One region of the Exiguobacterium sp. EA-TM-5 genome, then DNA from elsewhere that is predicted to be linked to it. Evidence: predicted binding sites of a transcription regulator. Region 1 holds the regulator's gene; each other region holds the start of a gene.

Region 1 (3,282 bases):
CGTATCCTGTTGTACCACCGAGTGATAGACCGATAACGACGACGAGTAAACCAACGATGAGTGGTTTTAATCCGTCACCGAATGTTGTTAAACCGAGTGCCAAGATACCGAAGACAAGAACGAATGTCCCGATGATCTCAGAAATCAAGTTCGATGGCGTATGACGAATCGCTGGGCCTGTTGCAAACACACCGAGTTTTGCAGCTTGATCATCAGTCGCTTCAAAATGTTTCATGTAATGAAGCCAAACGAGAATGGCGCCGATGAAAGCTCCGACAAGTTGTCCAGCAATGTAGATCGGAACGTCTGCCCACGGTAAATCAGAGTTCAAAGCAAGTGCAATTGTTAATGCGGGGTTCAAGTGTGCTCCGCTCTCAGCAGCAACGAATGCTGCTGTCATGACGGCAAGACCCCAAGCGAACGTGATGACGATCCACCCACTGTTTTCCGATTTCGTCTTTTTCAAGACGACACCGGCGACGACACCATCCCCGAGTAGGATGAGGATCATCGTACCGATCATTTCTAGTACAAAGTTATTCATGCAAAAACCCTCCCTTTGGATTAAAGCAGATAATGGCCTTTCTACTTTAAATTACTCCGAATTGAGAACGTTTTCAATACAAATAATTGAAATATAGGAATGGAAATTTTTTATTTTGATGTTTAAAGATACGGAAAAATGGATAAGAAAACACCTCTTCCTACCTGTAAACAGGTAATAAGAGGTGTTAACGGCGACGCTTCTTTCTTTTTTTAGGTCGAAACCAGCTACTGGAATAATCTAGTAGGATATGAATCGTACTCGCTACCATGATGCCGATGATAAAAGCAGGCAGAGAAGCGAACCATGAATCAATCGTTGCCGAATCAAGAATTTGAAAATACAGACTTAGAAATAGTAGTGGAATCAAAATAGCAGCACTATATAGAAGTCGGATGATATCTCCGATGATCAGTCCATGTGACCAAATCGAGCGATGGGGCATGATTTTCACATAAGGCATCCATAGGACTCGAAACGGTCCAAAGCGATAATACGGTTCTGATTTTAAATCAAGGTCGGGCGACAGCCAAAGTGTACCGACAGCGATACCAATGGCGGTCGGTAACCAATCGGTTTGTTGCGTTGCGACCGAATACGCAACGTAACCCGTCAGCGCGATGGTATTGACGGTATCATGTACATTTCCTGAAGGCATGAAAAAAGACCAGTCGTAACTGGTCCCTCCGTCAATGAATCGTCCGATACACGCCGATTACCTTACCAAGAATGGAGACATTATCGAAATACATCGGATCCATCGAGTCATTTTCTGGTTGTAGACGTACCTGTTGATCTTCTAAGAAGAACCGTTTCACCGTCGCTTCGCTATCTTCGGTCATAGCTACGACGATTTCTCCGTTTTCTGCTGTGTTTTGTTGGCGCACGATGACACGATCGCCGTCAAGAATACCTGCATTAATCATCGATTCACCATCGATCGTTAACATGAAGACTGTCTCGTTACCTACATAATGTGCAGGGAGCGGGAATTGTTCTTCGATATTTTCAATCGCTGTAATCGGAAGACCAGCTGTGACTTTCCCAATGACGGGAACATGGACGATGGCTTCCGTGATTTCTTCAGGCTTATCAAGCAATATCTCAATCGCACGTGGTTTCGTCGGGTCACGGCGAATCATTCCCCGTTTCTCGAGTCGATCCAAATGACCGTGTACCGTCGAGCTAGACGCGAGTCCGACTGCTTCTCCGATTTCACGAACTGATGGTGGATACCCCTTCAGTTTCACTTCAGAGACGATGTAGTCGAGAATCTCTTGTTGGCGCTTAGACATTTTCCGCATACGAATTGCCACCTCTTTCTGGATTGAAGTTTGAAATGTAAGAATATATGTTTCTAGATTCACTATAACATAGAACAAATGAGCGTACAAACAATTGTTCGACATTTTGTGTTGACCGAACACGGGTTCTGTGTTTATTATGAGTTATGCGAACAATTGTTCCGCGAACATTTATTCTAACTCATTCATTTCATATTTGGAGGGATTCATGATGATTCATACGATTCGTACTCATGCTTTTTCTATTCTCTTCTATGCTTTAAGTGTTGCTTTCGTGATTTTTTTACTCATACCACGTCCGGATGAAAAGGTCGCGCAACTGATGACAGCGTCCGTAACGGTCGATGAGAACGCTACGGTCGAACAAATTGCTGAAGTCTATAACGACGGTTCAATGTCAGACGAAGAATATGTCAACTGGTTGATCAAAAATAATGATGTCGAGACAAAACATGTCATCTCAAAAAGCAAAATCGTTGTACCAATCGCACAACAATGACAGAATGGAAAAGTTGTGAAAGAACGAACAGGGATGTGAGGTACGATGAAGGTCGTGATTTATTGTCGGGTGTCGACTGAAAAAGAAGCACAAGATAGTTCGATTGAACGTCAACGGATGGAACTTTCGAAGGTGGCATCTCAAAAAGGATTTGATGTCGTAGATGTCGTCTCTGAAAAAGAGAGTGGATACGATGTTGATCGTGAAGGGATGCTAACTGTTCTTGATCATGTGACACGTGATGCGATAGATGCGGTTCTCGTGACGGATGACACACGAATTGGGCGAGGGAATGCGAAAATTGCTATTTTGCATACATTTAAAAAGCATGGTGTTCGACTGATGACGCTTGATTCCGATGGCGAATATCAGCTTGCTGATGCAGAGGCGATGGTGCTTGAGATTGTCTCACTCGTTGAAGAATATCAACGCAAATTGCATAATGCAAAAATCGCTCGTGGCATGCGCCGAGCTGTGGAACAAGGGTTTCGACCAGAACGTAATCTCAATCGCCAAGGAGACAACGCTGGACGTAGTCGAAAAGACGTACCAATCGAAGAAATCGTTCGTCTTCGAGAACTTGGTTTGACGTTCTCTGATATTGCAATCACCTTAAGAGGTATGGGGCATGATATTTCAAAAGCCACCGTCAATCGTCGGTACCTCGAATACCGTGAACTGACACCTAGCTCGGAATGAGAAGCAAGTAACCCGTCGACTGACGCGGTTAACTTGCTTTTTTTTATGGGCTCTTTTAAAGTAAGGATACAATTGAACAACTCAATTTTGAGTCGTACAGAAAGAGGGATTCCATGTTATCACAAGAACAATTAGATCGAATCAACGCTTTAGCGAATAAATCAAAAGTCGAGCCATTAACAGAAGCGGAAACGGCAGAGCAAAAAGAACTACGTGCGGCCTATCTCGCAGCGTTC
Region 2 (3,282 bases), 810 kb from region 1:
GTTACTGAAGCGTGGGAACCCAGAAGTCTTACAGTTATTCGGGCACGTTACGCAAGGTGAGGTGACCGTCACGAACTTAGTCGTCTCGTCGGTTACGATTGGCGGAGAGCTTGATTTCTCGTTCACCGTAAACAGTTCCGTTGAACAACGTCTGCGTCTTGAATACGCAATCGATTATGTCAAACAACGCGGGACGAGTCGGAAGGTGTTTCAACTGCGAGAGCGGGAAGTCGAAGGTATCTTACAAATCGAACGACGCCAATCGTTTCGAAATATGACGACGCGTGTCCACTATCCTGGAACACATACATTGACGATTTTGATTAACGGAGAGGCTTACGCGACAGCAACGTTTGAGGTCGAGGAGGAGAGCTGAATGCAAGGACGACATCCGGATTTTACAACGTCACGTCTATTGGTCGAAGCGACCGATACCGCAACGGGTTGCAATTGGACGCTGCATGCACAGCGTGAGAAAACAATTGTCGGAACGATTATCTTTACATGGGAGGATTCAATCGGAAGCTTGCGATATACGTCAAATGATGAAGACGATCAGAACGGTTATATCACCGAAGCACTGACGTCAATTCTCTCGTACCTAGCACGAACGTTGTTACTGAAACGTGTCTACGGCGAAGCAGGCAGTGAGACGGTCTGGCGTCGGAACGGATTTCAGTTGCATGCTGATCGATATGAACGCGAACTCCATCACTAAAACCCCGTCCTAAATAGCAGGACGGGGTTTGTTTGTGCTTAAACGGTTGCTTTTAACCAGTTAAAGTGCGCACAAATCGCTTCCGCACTTTCACTTGCACTCAACTGTTCCGTATCAAGGAAGAGATAGTTGACGTCCGGTAGTTCGCCCGGCAGCGAACGTGTCCGGTATCCGTCCGCCGTCTCACGTAAGTCTTGTTCAGAAGCAGCGAGATCACGCTTCGTTACTTTGTGCGTCAATCGGTTTTCAGTCGTGTTCCGGTGCAGACGAGTTGCGACCGGCGCATCGAGTTCAACGATGTAGACGTCAGCACCTGCTTGTTCGAATAACTCGACTGTCTCTTCGATGAACTCAAGACCACCGCCTTCGACGCCGAATAGACAGAGGAAGGTAAATAAGACGCCTTCAAGCGAGCTGTTCGCCATTTCCTTGAACATCTCGCGCCGGATCGTATCCTTTAAGCGATGATGTGCGGGTTCAGAGAAATCAAAATAAGGCAATAATAAATCAATCGTCTGATGGTTATGGAAGACTTTCATCTCCGTCAATCGTTCGATTTCCTGACCGATCGTCATCTTTCCGACCGCTTGGGGACCAAGTAACAAAACAAATTTCATGGACGAACCTCATTTCCTTTTTCTGCTAAGAATAGCACATTGCGATGAGTGACATCACTAGAACGTTTGTTCGTAATTTGATATAATTCAAGTATGAAGTCCCGTCGTGTTCTTGTCTGAAGGAGGACAACTATGCAAGAACAATGGAAAGCCGTCATCGGCTATGTAGGTATATATGAAGTCTCGTCCCTCGGTCGTGTAAGATCGCTTGATCGGACGATCGTGACGTGTCGCGGTGTTCGGCAACGCCGAAAAGGTGTCTTGCTCCGTCCACGGCTCAATCGGGAAGGGTACCGAAAAGTCACACTCTATCAACGTGGTCGAGGAGAACGGGTGCAGGTCGGTTTAGTTGTTGCACAAGCCTTTTTGACGACAGACGTCACGGAAGCACAACTCGTCCGACGCAACGGTCAACGGGCTGACGATCAGTTGTCGAATTTAGACGTCCTGCCTTCAATCGATCAGCAATATAACGAACTACTTGGTGAGTTTGATCTCTTGTTGCATCAACATGTGACGCTGTCGTCGTTTCAAATCCGAACGATTCGTACGCAGTATGAAAAAGGGAAAACAACCCGTCAATTGGCAGAGCAGTATCAGGTGACCGAGAATCGAATCCGGAACATCATCGATAAAAAGGAAGCACGTTATATCGGCTGAGAACAAGTTAAAAGGAGCGCTTACCAGATATGGTTGGCGCTCCTTTATTTTAAGATGAGTATTCGCTAGAACGAACGGTCTGTTGCAGCGAACTGATGCGCGACTCGAGTACCGCGCTATGTGTCTTCAGTTCCGTTTGCTGGGTAACGTGGTGTTGCATTTGATCACCGAGGACTTGGCTGTAAGACGAGAGCTCTGACATCAATTGCTGAACGGACTGCAAGTGTTCCTGCATATTCGACTGAACGTCTGCAACGATTTGACGTTGTTGTTCCACGATACCCAGTGTCGTCTCAATCGTTGTCGCTTCAGTCAGCATCTGTTGCAAGTGTGCCGTTGCGATCTCGAGCTGTTGTGATGTTGAGAGAAAACGTTCTGTCATCTGTGAGAGCGCTTGTTCGACTTGCTCGAGCCCTGCCGTCCACGTCTGATTGACTTGACGGATGTGATCTGTACTCGTCCGAATATCGATTGCGAGTTTTTCAACTTCCTTGGCAACGACCGTGAAGCCACGACCGGCTTCTCCGGCACGAGTTGCTTCAATCAGCGCGTTGAGCGACAAGCGGCGCGTCTCTTCAGCAACACGCTGGATATGTGAAATCGAGGTCTCCATTTGCTGCTGCAGGTGTGAGGTCTGCTGTAAAATCTGTTCCGTTGTTTGCGATTGTTCCTTTAGCAAGTGGCTCTCTTGTTGCAATGTATCCAAGGTCGCATGATTCGTCTGGACGGTCTGTTGAAAACGGGTCACGGCGTGTTGGCTGTTGAGGAGTGTCGTTTGCATCTCCTTTAACGCATCGTGTCCTTGAACAGTCAAACGTGATGAGGCGGCGATTGTCTGATCCATCTGCGTCGATTGCGAAAGTAAGGAACCGGCGACTTCATCGACGGCCTGGACCGATTGATCCATCGCCGATAAGCGCAAGGAAAAGTGGGGCTGGACAGATTCGAGTTCCTGACTGGCTTGTTGCATCTCAGCTGTTAAATCTCCGATCTGTTGCATCAATTGATTGTATTGAAACGTGAGTTGTTGTAATTCAAAGGTCGTCGTCTTGAGTGTTAATGGACGATACGATCGCTTCGCATGCGCTTCTTCAATCTGTAAAGCGAGTTTCGATAGTGGGGCGAGTTGTTTTCTAATTCGCCAACGGATCAATAGACTGATGCTAACAAGCGTGATCACACTGACCCAGACGAGTGTCCAAGCTAACTCACGAGCAGGAGCGATTAGTTTATCGCGATCAGTCGTCAGCAAGATGACGTCATCGAGTTCCGGAATCGTCATCGCGA
Region 3 (3,282 bases), 690 kb from region 1:
CTTCTTGAAGTAGAAAGTGCCAGGATTCTTGCAGCTGTTCATCGATTTCAGGTAAGTCGAGTTGGTGCATCTGGATATAGTACTCTCGTAATAGTTGTAAGTGCTCGGGCATCAGAAACGGAATCCATTTTAAATTTCCTCGATCACGATACGCTGTCATGGAGATCACCTCCTGGATGACCGCCAACGAAACGGAGACGGCGTTTGGCGACACTCGTATCGAGAAATGAAACAGCGAGGCGAATCGTTCCTTTCCCGTAGCGGAGATTGACGATATCCATTGCTTTTAATAAACGCCGCCGCTTCCAGTTGCGCGTATTGTCTTCAAACAGTGAGAGCTGTAAAGTACCTTGATCAGCAGTCAAGTGACCGAGCGAGACGGAAAGGAAACGAACAGGTTCCCCATCGAGCCAGTTCGGTTCGAACAACTGTAAGACGTGTCGAAGAATGATCCGTTCATCCGATGTCGGATAAGGAAGTCGGACTTGGCGCGAGAAGCCGCTTCGAACGACGTTTCGGGAATAGCGAACACCAATATGGACGGTCCAGCCGACTTGATTGGAAAAGCGACAACGTGCAGCAACATCCTGAACGAGTTCGTTGAGGACGTTTCGAATCCGTTCGAATTGATAATAGTCCTGCATCAAGGTCATACCATGTCCAATCGTCCGTTGAGGAGCTTTCTCAAACAGGTGACGAGGAGGAAGAAGTGTCGGTGAAGCGTCAAGCCCCCAAGCATGGTGCCACAGTTCAGCGCCAATGATCCCGAATCGCTTGTGTAACTCTTCGACCGGACGCATCGCGAGATCACCAATCGTCTCGATGCCCATCATCTGCAGGTGTTGCTCCATTCGATGTCCGACGCCCCACATCTTCCGAATCGGAAAATCATGCAAGCGTCGCGCGATATCAGCATAACCACACTGAGCGATACCTGCTTTTTTCCCGATTAGATCCAAGGTCAGTTTCGCGATGACATTATTCGGTCCGATTCCGATACGAACGTGAATGCCAGTCTGTTTCAGAATCGCTTCTTGAATCCGACGAGCAGCTTGAAAATCAGAACCGAAAAGGCGATCAGTTCCTGTCATATCAATGAAGTTCTCATCGATAGAGTAGACACGAATCGCTTCCGGTGGAGCAAATTGATGGAGGATATCAAGGACACGGATCGACGTCTTCATATAAGCGAGCATACGTGGTTCGACGAGTTGAATCGTGCGACGAACGGCATACGGCAATTGCTCAATTTCATATAGGCGTCCGGCTGTTTTGATTCCAAGGGCTTTGAGAGCAGGAGTAGCAGCGAGAATGACAGACCCGCTTCGTTTTAAATCGGAGACGACCGCCAGACGTGTCGTCAAAGGAGGGAGATTACGATACTGACATTCGCAACTGGCGTAAAAAGAGACACTGTCGACGCAAAAAATTCGTTTATCTTGTGGTAAAACGACGGAAGGAAACATTTGAATCACTCCTTTACATAGAAAAAGAACGTATGTTCTTATTTTGATTTTCCTTGACTATAGCATGGTCTCAAAGTGTCTCAAAATAAAAACTGTTGACAAGAGGGAGAATTCGAACGTTTTATTCCCATGTAAGAGGAGTTTGATACACTAAGGGAGAGAAAAAAGGGGGAACCTTCATTGAAAGAGACGATTATCCGTTTACCAGAATTACCGAAGACACTTCAGCCAGAGACGTTCGATCAAGTCGAAATCGATGACCCGTATTTGAAAGGGACGCGTTATGAAAAAGAGTCGATGCCGAGTGAACTGACAGAACGCGTCGATGCTTATCAAGTCTGTTTTCAAAATGTCTCGTTCGCAAATCTCACCTTTGATCGTGGTTCGTTCGAAGACGTTCGGTTCGAGCAGTGCGATTTAACAGGATGTCACTTCCAAGAAACACGTTTTCATCGCGTGTCCTTTGTCGGATGCCGGATGACAGGGATACAATTTGAAGATTGTACGTTGGATCATCTGACGATTCAGGAAGGACTTGCGGATTACGCACAGTTCATTCGCAGTACGGTCCGCCATCAACGCTGGACCGAAACGACGATGAAGGAAGCGCAGTTTTTCGAAGTGAAGGCGATGAATTGGAAACTCGACACCGTCCGACTCCAGGATAGTCAATGGATTGAAACGCCGTTAAAAGGTCTCGATTTTCGGCAGGCGGAACTGTCAGGGATCACTGTCGATCCACGCTTTTTACCGGGTGCTGTGATTACAGAAGAGCAGGCGGTCGCCTTTGCTCGATTATTAGGTCTCGTCATTCCATAACAAAAGAAGTCCTTTTTCGATAGATGATTCGAAAAAGGACTTCTTTTCATTAGAGCTACTATTAAAACGACATCGTTTCACCATCATCTGGAATCAGGAAATGAGCAGAAAGGTGGAAAGCAGCTAAAAAGTCAGCAATCATATCACGCCGCAAGAGACAGTGGTTGACGGACTCGAGATGCGAGACAATGATCGTTGCTTCCGCTGCTGCTTCGTGTACCGCAAGGAGATCACGCTGTGACATCGTGATCGGTTCTCCTGTCAGGAATTGGGCAGCCCCACTGTTGACGACGATGATGTCTGGTGTATGTTGCTCGATCGCGTGCGCGACATCGTCACACCAAATCGTATCCCCGGCGATATAGAGCGTCGGTTCGTCAGGATGGGTGAGGACAAGTCCGGAGACATGCCCCATCCGCTCACCGATTTCCCCGACGCCGTGTCGTCCACCGGTTCGGTGAATTTGAATATCGCCGATCGTCACGCCTGAATCGAAAGAAGAGACGTTCGTGAAGCCAGCTTCTCGGATTTGCTGTGCGTCCTCTTCACGCTGTGCGTGAAGAGGTAAATGCTTGGGTAGAAGTTGTTTCGCGGCGTCATCGAAATGGTCGGCATGTAGATGAGTGACAAAGATTGCGTCAGGATCGAGCAGTGTGTTGACATCAACCGGTAAGTCGACAAGTGGGTTGGCGACAGCATTCGGTGTTTGACCGAAAGGAGGCAAACTGCCTTTTTCGCCGAGAAACGGATCGATCAATAAGACTTGATTGGCATACGTGATAACGAGCGTTGCATTGCGAATTTGTTGAATATCCATCAGGTTCATCCTCTCTAAATGACTCGGATTGACTATTCCCCGTCTGGCATTCAATGAATCCTATCGTAAGCGTTTCTCCATCGCCATGACGTCGACATATTCTCCGTTCAATCGTCCTTGTTCCTTAAACGTTCCGACAATCCGGAAGCCGGAGCGGATGTAGAGCTTTTGTCCGATTTT

What was found. Region 1 encodes LexA, which represses DNA repair genes until DNA is damaged. Its sites were predicted from a motif close to CGAACATATGTTCG; they were not measured.
Positions count from the first base shown of each region.
Region 2: a site for LexA is predicted at 1,395-1,408, ahead of ACV3PA_RS00760 (NUMOD4 domain-containing protein). Genes of this name have one in related genera too.
Region 3: a site for LexA is predicted at 1,492-1,505, ahead of ACV3PA_RS00115 (Y-family DNA polymerase). Genes of this name have one in related genera too.

Region 1 covers NZ_CM132670.1:2,452,858-2,456,139, reverse strand. The annotation lists gene ACV3PA_RS13000 (MIP/aquaporin family protein) at 1-544, opposite strand, end outside; gene ACV3PA_RS12995 (metal-binding protein) at 732-1,202, opposite strand; gene lexA (transcriptional repressor LexA) at 1,234-1,848, opposite strand; gene yneA (cell division suppressor protein YneA) at 2,060-2,347, shown strand; gene ACV3PA_RS12980 (YneB family resolvase-like protein) at 2,393-3,046, shown strand; gene ACV3PA_RS12975 (DUF896 domain-containing protein) at 3,160-3,282, shown strand, end outside.
Region 2 covers NZ_CM132670.1:145,681-148,962, reverse strand. The annotation lists gene ACV3PA_RS00775 (DNA alkylation repair protein) at 1-376, shown strand, start outside; gene ACV3PA_RS00770 (GNAT family N-acetyltransferase) at 377-718, shown strand; gene ACV3PA_RS00765 (shikimate kinase) at 757-1,335, opposite strand; gene ACV3PA_RS00760 (NUMOD4 domain-containing protein) at 1,468-1,995, shown strand; gene ACV3PA_RS00755 (methyl-accepting chemotaxis protein) at 2,045-3,282, opposite strand, start outside.
Region 3 covers NZ_CM132670.1:24,787-28,068, reverse strand. The annotation lists gene ACV3PA_RS00120 (YolD-like family protein) at 1-160, opposite strand, end outside; gene ACV3PA_RS00115 (Y-family DNA polymerase) at 144-1,466, opposite strand; gene ACV3PA_RS00110 (pentapeptide repeat-containing protein) at 1,647-2,285, shown strand; gene ACV3PA_RS00105 (MBL fold metallo-hydrolase) at 2,347-3,102, opposite strand; gene ACV3PA_RS00100 (arsinothricin resistance N-acetyltransferase ArsN1 family A) at 3,163-3,282, opposite strand, start outside.